DNA from 3 places in the Xanthobacter sp. ZOL 2024 genome. Region 3 is predicted to be linked to each of the others. Evidence: riboswitches for the same ligand, from Rfam matches in the RefSeq annotation. Region 3 holds a riboswitch; each other region holds the start of a gene.

Evidence for each region. Region 3 has a riboswitch for cobalamin ahead of cobW (cobalamin biosynthesis protein CobW). Riboswitches for the same ligand answer to the same signal wherever they lie in the genome.
Region 1: another riboswitch for cobalamin. It lies ahead of metE (5-methyltetrahydropteroyltriglutamate--homocysteine S-methyltransferase); the one in region 3 lies ahead of cobW (cobalamin biosynthesis protein CobW).
Region 2: another riboswitch for cobalamin. It lies ahead of ACU4E7_RS13055 (TonB-dependent receptor plug domain-containing protein); the one in region 3 lies ahead of cobW (cobalamin biosynthesis protein CobW).

Annotation. Positions count from the first base shown of each region.
Region 1 is NZ_CM128808.1:352,717-357,000, forward strand. Features, by position in the region: gene metE (5-methyltetrahydropteroyltriglutamate--homocysteine S-methyltransferase) at 1-1,806, opposite strand, end outside; cobalamin riboswitch at 1,913-2,109, opposite strand; gene ACU4E7_RS01820 (short-chain fatty acyl-CoA regulator family protein) at 2,181-3,626, opposite strand; gene ACU4E7_RS01825 (isocitrate lyase) at 3,814-4,284, shown strand, end outside.
Region 2 is NZ_CM128808.1:2,840,744-2,845,027, reverse strand. Features, by position in the region: gene ACU4E7_RS13070 (SH3 domain-containing protein) at 1-22, shown strand, start outside; gene ACU4E7_RS13065 (WYL domain-containing protein) at 126-938, shown strand; gene ACU4E7_RS13060 (hypothetical protein) at 999-1,436, shown strand; cobalamin riboswitch at 1,504-1,709, shown strand; gene ACU4E7_RS13055 (TonB-dependent receptor plug domain-containing protein) at 1,917-3,869, shown strand; gene ACU4E7_RS13050 (ABC transporter substrate-binding protein) at 3,886-4,284, shown strand, end outside.
Region 3 is NZ_CM128808.1:934,663-938,946, reverse strand. Features, by position in the region: gene cobN (cobaltochelatase subunit CobN) at 1-1,168, opposite strand, end outside; gene cobW (cobalamin biosynthesis protein CobW) at 1,171-2,226, opposite strand; cobalamin riboswitch at 2,316-2,582, opposite strand; gene cobO (cob(I)yrinic acid a,c-diamide adenosyltransferase) at 2,623-3,231, shown strand; gene ACU4E7_RS04570 (DUF1289 domain-containing protein) at 3,231-4,121, shown strand; gene ACU4E7_RS04565 (cobyric acid synthase) at 4,131-4,284, shown strand, end outside.

The DNA.
Region 1 (4,284 bases), 580 kb from region 3:
GATCTGGCGGCAGGCGGCGCTGCGCGGGATGTCGTCACGCACAAACGACCAGTTGAGGATGGTCACCGGCCCCGTGAGCATGCCCTTCACCGGCTTGTCGGTGAGGGACTGGGCATGGCGCCACCACGCCACCGTCATGGGCGCCGGGCGCGCGACATCGCCGAACAGGATGGGCGGGCGCACATAGCGCGAGCCGTAGCTCTGCACCCAGCCATGCCTGGTGAAAGCGAAGCCGGAGAGCTGCTCGCCGAAATACTGCACCATGTCGTTGCGCTCGAACTCGCCATGCACCAGCACGTCGAGGCCGATCTCTTCCTGCCAGCGGATGGTGCGGGCCGTCTCCGCCTTCAGGAAGGCCGCGTAGGCCTCATCGTCCAGTGCCCCCTTGGCATGGGCCGCTCGCGCCTGCCGCACCTCGGCGGTCTGCGGGAACGAGCCGATGGTGGTGGTGGGAAAAGCCGGCAGAGCGAACCGCCGGCGCTGCACCTCCGCCCGCACCGCGAACGGATGGGCGCGGCGGCCCATGGCGGGGGTGACAGCGGCGGCCCGCGCCTCCACCGCCGCAGTGTGCACCTTGGGCGAGGTGCGACGGGCGGCAGCGGCCGACGCGGAGGCCGCGAGCGCCGGCTGAACCTCCTCCGCCCGTCCGGCCAGGGCCGCCGCCAGCACCGCCAGCTCGTCCATCTTCTGCACGGAGAAGGCGAGCCAGGACGTCAGGTCCGGATCGAGATCGGTCTCCTGCTCCAGATCGATGGGCACATGCAGCAGCGAGCAGGAGGGCGCGAGCTCGACATGGTCGGTGCCCCGCTTTGCCACCACGGGCTTCAGGCGCTCAACCTGGGCCGGCAGATCGGCGCGCCAGATGTTGCGCCCGTCGATGATCCCGAGAGACAGCACCAGCCCCAGGGGTGCGCGCCCGGCCACCTGTTCAAGCTGCTCCGGCGCGCGACAAAGATCGAGGTGGAGCCCCGCCACCGGCAAGGCCAGGGCCGTGTCGAGATTGTCGCCGAGGGCGCCGAAATAGGGGGTGAGCATGATCTTGAGATCGGGCAAGGCACGGGCAAAGGTGCCATAGGCACGGCGGAAGGCGGCCCGCTCCGCGTCGGTCAGGTCGAGCACCAGGGCCGGCTCGTCCATCTGCACCCATTGCGCCCCATTGGCCGCCAGCCGGCGCAGGATATCCGTGTAGACCGGCAGCAGGTTGCTCAGCAGCGACAGCGGATCGAACCCCTCGACCTTGGACTTGCCGAGCTTGAGGAAGGTCACCGGCCCCAGCAGCACGGGGCGCGTGTCAAAACCGAGGGCCTTCGCCTCGCGATACTCATCGACGACTTTGAGGCTGGCCACCTCGAAGCGTTGTTCTGGCGCGAATTCAGGCACCATATAGTGGTAATTGGTGTCAAACCACTTGGTCATTTCCTGCGCCGGTACGCCCGACGCCCCATGAGCATGCCCACAGGCCGCCTCTTGCGCACCGATACTGCCGCGCGCCATGGCGAAATAGATCGGCAGCGGCACCTTGCCGCCGCTCCAGCCGTAGATCTGCGGAATCGCCCCCACCATCACCGAGGTGTCGAGCACGTGGTCGTAAAGGGAGAAATCGTTGGAGGGGATGATGGTGACCCCACGCGCCCGCTGCCGGGCCCAATTGGCGGCGCGCAGGCTGGCGGCGGTGGCCAGGAGCTCCGCCTGCGTGGTCCTGCCGGCCCAGAAACTTTCCAGCGCATGCTTCAGTTCGCGACGGGGGCCGATGCGCGGGGTACCGAGGGTGGCTACCGCGATGGAGGATTGAGAAAACGTGGTCACGGCGTTGAGGCCCTATGATTGGGGGCAAGGCCGTGGCGGCAAGCGACAAGGACCCGGCACGGCGCAGCCGGCGGAGCCAAAGCGCACCACCGGGACACCCCGCCCGAGGACGTGTTGTGTCACGGCAGGTCTCCTGGCTCACGGATCATCGCTTCAGGTCCGCCTTCCCGGGCTTGCGCCCAGTGACATGAATGGACCCTGGCTCACCGCTCACAGTTGCGGGGGCAGCGCCGGCCTTGCACCGGCTTCCCTCTTAGCTCCGGTGCCCAAGGACCCCGGAGAACCACGACAAACGCGATCTGAGCCGAGCCGCCCGCCCCTGTCAAGAAGGATATAAGGACATCTTTATGTCGTGATTTCTGCACAGCCGTCCCTCAGCCCGCGGCATAGGGCGTGAAGACGCTGCGGTTCTCATCCACCGCCAGGGTTCGGCCGATCATCGGGAAGGCCCGCTGCGGGCAGGCCGGCCGCTCACACACCTTGCAGCCGGCGCCGATCGGAATCGCGGCGGTGGGGTCGTCTACGGCGAGGCCCTTGGAATACACCAGCCGCCCGGAGTGGCGGATGTCGCAGCCCAGGCCGATGGCGAAGGTCTTGCCCGGCTCCCCATAGCCCCCCGCGCCATGATGCACGGTGCGGGCGATCCACAGATAGGTGCGCCCATCGGGCATCTGCGCCACCTGGGTCAGGATGCGGCCGGGCTGGGCAAAAGCCTCGTAGACATTCCACAGCGGGCAGGTGCCGCCCACCCGGGAGAAGTGGAAATCAGTGGCCGACTGGCGCTTGGAGATGTTGCCGGCACGATCCACCCGGATGAAGAAGAACGGCACTCCCACCGCCCCCGGCCGCTGCAGGGAACTGAGGCGGTGGCAGATGGTCTCGAAGCCCACGCCAAAGCGGGCGCCAAGGCGCTCGATATCGTAGCGCTCCGCCTCCGCCGCGGCGAGGAAGGCGCCATAGGGCATCAACAGGGCGCCGGCGAAATAATTGGCGAGGCCGATGCGCGCCAAGGCATGGGTCTCCCGCGCCCCCTGAGCCGCGGCGGCGGCCAACGCTTCGATCAGGCCGCCCTGCTCCAGGAAGGCGAGCTGGGTGGCGATCTGGAAGGCCCGCTGGCCATCATCCAGCCGTGCCGCCAGCCGCAGCACCCGCTCGGCCGGCAGAAACCGGCGCAGCCCCTCGCCGGCGCTTTCCCCGTCCGCTTCCGCCGATGCGCGCACCACCCGCACGCCGTGGCGCGTCTCCAGGTGGCGGGCGAGCCCCTCCGCCAGGTCTCCGGGCGCAAGATGGGCAGCATCTGCCAGTTGCTCCGCAGCGACATCGAGCTCGGTAAAGTAATTGTGGTGGGCATAGAAGAAATCACGCACCTGCTCATAGGGCATGGGCGCGGTCAGGGTGGTGCGACCGCCGGAACCGAGGCCCAGTTCCCCGGCCATGGCATCGGCCCGCTCCAAAGCGTGGCGCCAGCGCCGGTGCAGCGCCACCACGGCGCGACCGAGAGCCGGCATGGCGGTGGCCACTTCCTTCAGCTCGGCGAGGCTCACCTGCTCGCCGCCGGCCGGGTCGTTCATGGGATCGGCGAACACCTCCCGCAGGTCCGCCATCAGCCGGCCTTCCTCACCCTCCGAGAACAGCTGCACATCGACGCCGAAGACCTCGTTCAGCTTCAGCAGCACCGGCACGGTGAGCGGCCGCTGGTTCTTCTCCAGCTGGTTGAGGTAGCTGGCCGACAGGCCCAGCGCCTGGGCCAGCGCCAGCTGGGTCAGCCCGCGCTCTTCCCGGAGCCGCTTCAGCCGCACCCCAACGAAGCTCTTCTTCACCGCACGCCCCCCGCACCTGAATTTGCAACATTCGCAAATCCGCGCCAAACGCTTCGCAAAACCACACATTTTCAGTCATTTCGCGATTTTTCAGCCGCGAATATTGTGAGGAAACAGTCCGGCCGCAAGCGCTTTTTCCCGCGCCCCGGACCCCACGCCAACAGATGCGAAACAGGAAGGACCACCCATGGGGGCGCGCAAGAGCTATGGCGAACTCAGCACCGAACTGCACTCCCGCTTTCCCGGAGGCGTCGCGCCAGGGGGCGTGAGCGTGGACGACATCATTCAGCTGCGGGCGCAGAACACCTTCGACACCCATCTCGACATCGCCCGGGCCATGGCCAAGGTGATGCGGGCCGACATGGCGGTCTATGATGCCGATCCCTCCCGCTTCACCCAGTCGCTGGGCTGCTGGTCTGGCTTCCACGCGCAGCAGATGATCAAGTCGGTGAAGCACCTGCGCGGCAGCGCCAAGGGCGCCTATGTCTATCTTTCCGGCTGGATGGTGGCGGGCCTGCGCAACCGCTTCGGCCACCTGCCCGACCAGTCCATGCACGAGAAGACCGCCGTGGTGGACCTGATCGAGGAAATCTACATTTCCCTGCGCCAGGCCGACGAAGTGGCGCTCAACGACCTGTTCAAGGTCCTCAAGGCTGCC
Region 2 (4,284 bases), 1.9 Mb from region 3:
CCTGCGCGAGGCCAGCTTCTGAGAGCACCGCTTTGAGGCCGCGCGCGCCTGGGTTACCAATAAGGTGATCCGGGACCTTGCCCACGACTTGGCCCTTGCCTCAAGACGTTGCCCATGAGCGGCTCATGAACGCCATCACCTCGTTGAAGTCCTATTTCATTGGCCGCGTCGCCAGCCTCGGCGCGCCGGTCTACGCCCGGGCCTCGCAGATCGTGGTGCCGGCCGACGACCCACACGACGAATGGGCGGACCACGCCCACGATCACGATCCGGCCGAGGGCCAGTCGTTCGTGATCGATTATGAGGACCATGCCGGCAATCTCAGCCACCGGCGCATTTCGGTCTGGGCGGTGCAGCGCAATGTGGAGGGCGTGCCCATCCTGCTGGCCCGCTGCCACGAGCGGCAGGCGGCCCGCGCGTTCCGGGTGGACCGCATCAAGGCCGTGAGCGATTTCGACGGGACCCGGCGCGAGCCGCTCAGCCGGTTCTTCCTGGACACCTTCGGCTTCACCTGGCCGCAGGATGCCATCCGCGTGCCGCCCGCGGAGCCGGCGGCGCCCCGCTGGGATCGCATCCGCACCATCGTCAACGGTTCCGGCGTGGTGCTGCTGGTGGCCCTGGCGGTGGCCGATGGCGAGCTGGGGGCGGCGGAAATGGAGGAGATCCAGTTCTTCTGCGAGCGCGCCTGTGCCGCCGCTGACCTTGACCTCACCGGCGGCGAGCGTGAGCGCCTCGCCGCCTATCTCGGCCGCCTGCGGCCAACGCCGGAAAGCGTCGAGGCGGCGCTGGACACCCTGATGGCGGGGGATCGCGCGGCCATCGGCCCGTTGCTCAAAGCCGGCCTCAAGGTGATCGCCGCAGATGGGGTGCTCAAGGAGCAGGAAGCGGTGCTGCTCGACCAGTTCTGCCACAGCCTGACCGGCCAGGGGCTGCTCTGAGGCGGCACAAATCTCGAGCTGCAGCGTTGTCCTCACGGATCAACCACGTGAGGACACCCGATGCCGCATTCCATCGTCCGCCCCGTTGCGCTGCTCCCGCTGCTGGTGATGGCGGCGCTCTCCGCCGCGCCCCGCGTCGCCTCCGCCGCGCCGGAGAAGGCGCCGGCGGCACCGGCACCGGCCAGCCCGCAGCCCACGGCGGAAGCGGTGGCCCGCCAACAGGCCCTTGCCGCCGAGCAGGCGCGGCACGTGGCGGATTGCAAGGCCCACGCACTGACCCGGCTGAAGGCGCAATCGCCGTCCATCGACGACCTCTTCATCGACATGGACGGCCTCACCATCGCCAAGGGCGACCTGAAGGTCGGCAACACCCCCATCGACACGGTGATCATGGGCGAGGCCTATATCCAGCGCGACCGCAGCGACAAGGTGCACCGCTTCCTGTGCCTCACCGGCGCCGAGGGCGACGTGTTGATGACCTTCTTCACCGAGCAATAACGGGGCGTCGCCCGATTGCGACCAAAGTGCAGCAACAACCGGGCATTGACGGGGCACCCCCGGCTCGCCTAGGTTCGCCGGCGACGGTACTCCTCCCCGGAGGAATAAAAGGGAATGCGGTGCGAGGCGCTTGGCGCTTCTATTCCGCGGCTGCCCCCGCAACTGTAAGCGGCGAGTTTTCCGCAGCAACGCCACTGGGCACTCGGGGCCTGGGAAGGCAGCGGAAAATGGTGACCCGCGAGCCAGGAGACCTGCCGTCGACCGTGGTCACACGCGAGCTCGTCGGGCGGGGTGTTCCGATAGTGGGAGTGTTTCGGGTCAGGCGGCTGCGGCCGGCAACACGAAAGCCCTCGTTCGCGGTGACGTGCCACAGGCGTCCCGCCCGAGGTTGCAATGCTTGTCGTTTCGCCGTCTGCCACAGTGCCTGTTCGCCGCCCTCATCTGTTGTCCCGCGCCCTGAACCTGTCCGTAAGCCTGTCCGTGAGCCTCTTGGCTCTGGCCGCCGCCACGCCGGCCCTGGCGCAATCTGCCGACACCACCGGCACCGATGCCAGCCAGATCCAATTGCCCGACGTGGTGGTGAGCGCCACCGGCATCCCCACGCCGCTGCGCGAAGTGGCGAGCTCGGTGACCGTCATCACTGCTGAAGACCTGGCCAACACCCAGCAGCGTTCGGTGGCCGATGCGCTCGAATCGGTGCCCGGTCTCAATGTGGTGCAGACCGGAGGCCCCGGCGGGCTGACCTCCATCTTCATGCGCGGCACCAATTCCAATCACGTGAAGATGCTGCTCGACGGTGTCGACATCGGCGACCCCTCGGCCCCCAACGGCGCCTTCGACCTTGGCACCCTCTACACCAATGACTTCGCCCGCATGGAGGTGCTGCGCGGCCCGCAGTCCGGCCTTTATGGCTCGGACGCCATCGGCGGCGTCATTTCCATGACCACCCAGCGTGGCGAGGGCCCGGCCAAGGCCAGCGGTTATGTGGAAGCCGGCTCGCTCGGCACCTTCAACCAGGTGGCGAGCCTCAGCGGCGGCTATAACAACATCGGCTATGCCTTCAACGTCGGCCATTTCGCCAGCACGTCGATCCCGGTGACACCGGCCAACATCGCCCTGCCGGGCGAGCCCATCAACAACAACGCCAACGACAACTGGACCTATTCGGCCCGCCTCGATGCGGACGTGAGCGACAGTTTCTCGGTGAATGTGGTGGCGCGCTACATCGAGAGCCAGCTCGCCTACACCTCGGACCTCTACAACTACAGCACCGGCACCGGCTATCCCGCCCCCATGCAGGACACCAGCTATGGCCGCTTCTTCATCGGCAAGGCCGAGGGCCTGTGGAAGACCTTCGACGACCGGCTGGTGAGCACCTTCGGGGTATCCGCCACCGATTACAGCCGCACCAATGCCAGCCCCTATCCCGACAATGCCAGCACCTATGACGGCGACCGGCAAACCTATTACTGGCGCTCCAACTACACCTTCCTACCCGGGCAGAACCTGCTCGCCGGCATCGAGCGCTATAATGAGAGCATGACCAGCGAAAGCGCCTGGTCCGCCATGGACGCGAACACCGGCGATACCGCCGGCTATCTGGAGCTGCAATCGGCGTTCGCCGAGCGCTTCTTCGTCGCCGCCAATGTGCGCTACGACAGCAATGACGATTTCGGCGATCACACCACCTGGCGCATCGCCCCGGCCCTGCTGTTTCCGGAAACCGGAACCAAGCTGAAGATGACCTACGGCACCGCCTTCAAGGCGCCGACCCTCTACCAGCTCTATGCCCCCTATTACGGCAATCCCGACCTGTCGCCGGAAGAAAGCACCGGCTGGGACGCCGGCTTCGAGCAGATGCTGTGGAGCGACCGGGTGGGCTTCGGTGCCACCTATTTCCACAACGACATCACCAACCTGATCGTCACCACCTACGACGCGGCAACCTACAGCTACAATTACGCCAACCTTTCCAGCGCCACGAGCCAAGGCGTGGAAGCCTATCTGGCCCTGAAGATCACCGATCGCCTCTCGGTGCGGACCGACTACACCTACACCAGCACCATCGGCTATTTCCCCTCCGGCGGCTCGTTCGGCGTGAGCTGCGCGCCGCGCGATGCCACCTCCTGCTATCCGCTGCGGCGGCCCAGCAACAAGGTGAGCGTGGGCGTGAACTGGCAGCCCATCGACCCGCTCACGGTCTCGGCCACCCTGGTCTATCTCTCCGACTGGTGGGACGTGGACCGCACCACCTTCGCCGTGGTGCGCCAGCCCGGCTACACCATCGTCAACCTCGCGGCCAACTACACCGTCAACCAGAACGTCGCGGTGTTCGGGCGGATCGACAACCTGTTCAACGAATCCTATGAGAACCCCAATGGTTGGCTGGCTCCAGGCTTCGGTGCCTTCGCCGGGCTGCGGCTGACCTATTGAGGGGGCGGACCCGCGCATGGACCACGACCAGAGGGCGCGACAGGCACGCCGGCGGCCCGCTCCGGCGGGCGGCCGGCGGCCGTTCGCCCCGGCGCGACGGGTGCTGGGCGCCGCTGTCCTCGCCCTTGGCCTCGCCCTCGGACTCGCCGGCGGGAACGGGACGGCGCGCGGCGGCGAGCCCGCGGCGGACGCCGCGCCGCGCCGCATCGTCTCGCTGAACCTGTGCGCCGATGAGCTGGTGCTGCGCCTCGTGCCGAAGGAGCGCGTGTTGTCCGTCACCCGCCTCGCCGCCGATCCGGTCGGTTCCACGGTGGCCGATCTGGCGACCGGGGTGCCGGCCAATCGGGGGCTGGCGGAAGAGGTGGTGCCGCTTGGCCCCGATCTGGTGATCGCCGGCGCCTTCACCACCCGCAAT
Region 3 (4,284 bases):
CCGGCGTGGCGGCCAGTTCATGCCAGCGCCGCACCCGGTCGGCGACGGCGGCGATGCGGTCCAGGGCGGGGGCGTGGATGGTGCGCGAGAATTCCAGAGCGGGGTCGCGTTCCGCCTCGGCCTTGAAGGAGACGACGCCGGCGAACAGGCGGCCATCCACCTCCGGCAGCACCACGTGCATGGCGAGATCGGCCGGCGACAGCCCGCGCGCGGCCGGCGCCCAGGCGGCCCGGCTCGATGTGGCGAGGGCCACCTGGAAGACCGGGACCCCGGCGGCGTCCAGCGGCGAGGCGGACCCCTGTCCCTCGTCCTGCCCCTCGTCCTGTCGCTGGCTTTGGCCGCGCCCCGAGAAGGCGGTGGCGTTGACGATGGCGACGGGCTTGAGGGCGGCCACCCGGGCGGTCAGGACATCGGCGGCGTCGGGCGCCTTCAGCGACGGCGCGAACAACCCCAGCACCCGGAAGCCGCGCGCCCGCAGCGCCGCGAACAGGGCCTCGATGGGGGCGAGATCGGCGGCCACCAGATAGGCCCGGTAGAACACCACCAGCACCAGCGGCAGGGCGTCGCCCGGGGCGGCAGCGGGCGGCCGGACGGGATCGGTCACCCCCGTCTCCGGGGTCCACAGGCCGACGGTGGGCACGGCCTTCGCGCCCGGCACCGGGGCGGCGTAAAGGCCCGCCGCCAAAGCCAATTGCGCCAGGGCGGCCTGGGCGGCGACCGCGCCGCCGGCATCGCACAGCTCGGCCAGCCGTCGCAGGGTGGAGTGGGGCAGGGTGGAGGCGGCATCGAGCCGCGGATCCGGGCGCCCGTCCGCCGGCAGCACCGCCAGGGCGATGCCCTTGGCGCGGGCCAGCGCCTCGATCTGGCCGAGGCCGTAGGGCCAGTAGGAGGCGCCGCCGATGAGGCGGATCAGGATGCCTCTGGCGGCGCCGAGGGTGCGCTCGATATAGGTATCCACCGACAGGGGATGGCGCAGCGCGCCGATATTGGCCAGCCGCAGGCTGGGCATGGCCCCGCCCGCGCCGCCACCGCGCCGCCAGCCGGCGGCGAAGGCGCCGAGATCGGAATCGGAGAACGACAGCACCACCAGATCCGCCGGGCTCTGCCCCAGGTCGGTCGGCGTGTCGGTCTCCTCCAGTCCGTGGCTCTCGCGGAAGACGATGTGCATGCCTATTCGGCCGCTTCCACCTGTGGCGCGAGCACGGCGGCAATGGCCTTGGGATCGATGTCGTCGTGCTCGGCGATCACCACCAGGCGGCCGTGGCGGGCCTCCTGCGGCCCCCACGGCCGGTCGTATTGATGGCGCACCCGGGCGCCCACCGCCTGCACCAGCAGCCGCATGGGCTTGCCGGCCACCGCCGCATAGCCTTTTACCCGCAGGATGTTCTGGGTATCGGCCAGGGTGACGATGCGGGCGGCGAGCTCGGCCGGATCGGCCAGCTCCGGCACCTCGATAACCACGCTGTCGAAATCGTCGTGGTGGTGGTCGCCGGCACCGTCATGGTGGCTGGGGCGGGCGGCGAGGTCATCCTCGGCGGCGGCGCCGAGGCCGAGGATGATGCGCGGATCCACCACCCCGTCGACCACCTCGACGATGGGCAGCGGGCGCGGCGCCTCGGCCTGGATCACCGCCTTTGCCTGAGCGACGCCGGCGGCGCCGGCGAGGTCCGCCTTGGTCAGCAGCACGATGTCGGCGCAGGCGATCTGGTCCTCGAACACCTCGCTCAAGGGCGTCTCATGGTCGATGCTGGCATCGGCCTCGCGCTGGCGGTCCACGGCGGCGACGTCCGGGGCGAAGCGGCCGGCGGCCACCGCCTCCGCATCGGCGAGGGCGATCACCCCGTCGACGGTGATGCGCGAGCGGATGTCCGGCCAGTCGAAGGCCTTCACCAGCGGCTTGGGCAGGGCGAGGCCGGAGGTTTCGATGAGGATGTGGTCCGGCCGCGGATCGAGCGCCATCAGCGCCTCGATGGTGGGGATGAACTCATCGGCGACGGTGCAGCAGATGCAGCCGTTGGCCAGCTCGATGATGTTCTGCTCCGGGCAGTCCGGCAGGGCGCAGCCCTTGAGGATCTCGCCATCGACGCCCACGTCGCCGAACTCGTTCACCACCACCGCCAGCCGCTTGCCGGCGGCGTTGCGCATGAGGTGGCTGATGACGGTGGTCTTGCCCGCGCCCAGAAAGCCCGTGATCACCGTCACGGGCAGCTTTTCGAGAGTGGCCATGGTGCGCCTGCGTCCCATCCTGATGGTTCGGGGGGCGCATGGCGGGTGGCTTGACCTTAAGCCCTCCCGACACCGGCGCACCCCGTCCGGTTCCGTCTGTCGGGCTGGCAGGTCTCCCGGCTTGCGGAAGTCAGAGGACGCACCACACGATCCGCCCGGGGGCGGTCGGCGCGGGCGGCTCTGGCGGTCACCCTGCCTTCCCGGCGCGAACCAGTGGCGTTGGGCGACCTCTCCGGTCACGGTCGCGGGGGCGGCTGCGCTTGGGCAGGCGCGTGGGCAGCATGCTCACGCGCCGAAGAGCCTGGCGCATTCCCTTTTCATCTGTTTACACAGACACCAGCTTCGCGGGAAATGTGCCCGAACGGCCGACTCTGTCAAGCAAGAAGGATCTGCCCCATGGATGAGCTGACCGCCCGCCACAATGCCAAGATGAAGGTCGTCAAGGCGGCGCGGGACGAGATGATGAAGTCGAAGACCCGGAAGAAGGGCCTCATCATCGTCCACACCGGCGCCGGCAAGGGCAAGTCGTCCTCGGGCTTCGGCATGATCCTGCGGGCGATCGCCCATGGCATGCCGTGCGCGGTGGTGCAGTTCATCAAGGGGGATCGGGAGACCGGCGAAAAGACCCTGCTGCGCGAGCGGTTCGCCCGGGAATGCCGGTTCTTCGTCAGCGGCGAGGGCTTCACCTGGGAGACCCAGGACCGCGACCGCGACGTGGCGGCGGCGCAGCGCGGCTGGCAGTTGGCGCAGGCGCAGATCCTTGATCCGCAGATCCGCTTCGTGCTTCTGGACGAGATCAACATCGCCCTGCGCTATGGCTATCTCGACGTGGCGAGCGTGGTGGACTTCCTGACGACGCAGAAGCCGGCCATGACCCATGTCTGCCTGACCGGCCGCAATGCGCCGCCGGAGGTGATCGCGGCGGCCGATCTGGTGACGGAGATGACGCTGGTGAAGCATCCGTTCCGCGACGGGGTGATGGCGCAGCCGGGGGTGGAGTTCTGATGACCATCAATGTGGAAAAGCCCCGCCCGGCGAGCCCGTGCATCGGCGCCTGCGGCATTGATCCGGCCACCGGCTATTGCACCGGCTGCGCGCGGACTGGTGCGGAGATCGCCGCATGGGGCGGCGCCGACGAGGCCGAGCGCCAGCGGATCTGGGCGGCGCTGCCGGCCCGCGCCCGCACGCTCGGCCTGCAGATGCGCCGGCTGCCGTGGCGCGGCGCCAGCCTGCTGGATGCCATCGAGACGCGCTTCGCGACCGCCGCGGGCACCTTCGTGGTGGGCGTGCCCGGCGCCGTCGCCGAGGTGCTGCGGGAGCCCGATGAACCCTTCGAGCGGGTGCGCGAGGCGGACACCCTCACCGTGCGCACCCGCCGGGCGGCCCTGCGGGTGGAGGCGCCGGCCTTCCTCACCGCCTTCGAGATCGCGCGCGAAGGGCGCGCGCCACTGATCGCGCTGGCGGTGCCCACCGGCCGCGCCGATGCCGCCGGCCCCACCACCCTGACGGCCCTCGGCACCGATCCGCAGGCGCTGCTGGCGCGCGATGCCGATGGCCTGCTGTTCGATGTGGGGCTGGGGCGCCGGGGCGTGCGCTTTTCCATCCGCTGCGCGCCGGCGCTGGCGCCGCGCATTGCGGCGCACTGCGGCACGCCCTGGCCGCAGGACCTGGCGCGCATCGGCGCGGCGGTGGTGGAACACAGCCCGGTGCGCGTGGTGGAGACACCCTGCCTGCGGGCCGAGATCGATGCGGTGATCCCGCCGCCGGATGGTCGTTCACCGGAGGGGCCGCACACCCATCTGCTGCCCGATCTGCTGGCGCAGGGCGAGGCGGGGGCGACCGGCCTGCCGCTGCCGAAGGGCTATCTGCTCGCCGCTTTGTTTCATCCGGCCTGAGGCGGCGCCATGGCACGCGCGCTGATGATCCAGGGCACCGGCTCCAATGTGGGCAAGTCCCTGCTGGTGGCCGGGCTGTGCCGGGCGGCGCGGCGGCGGGGCCTCTCGGTGGCGCCGTTCAAGCCGCAGAACATGTCCAATAATGCCGCGGTGACCGCCGACG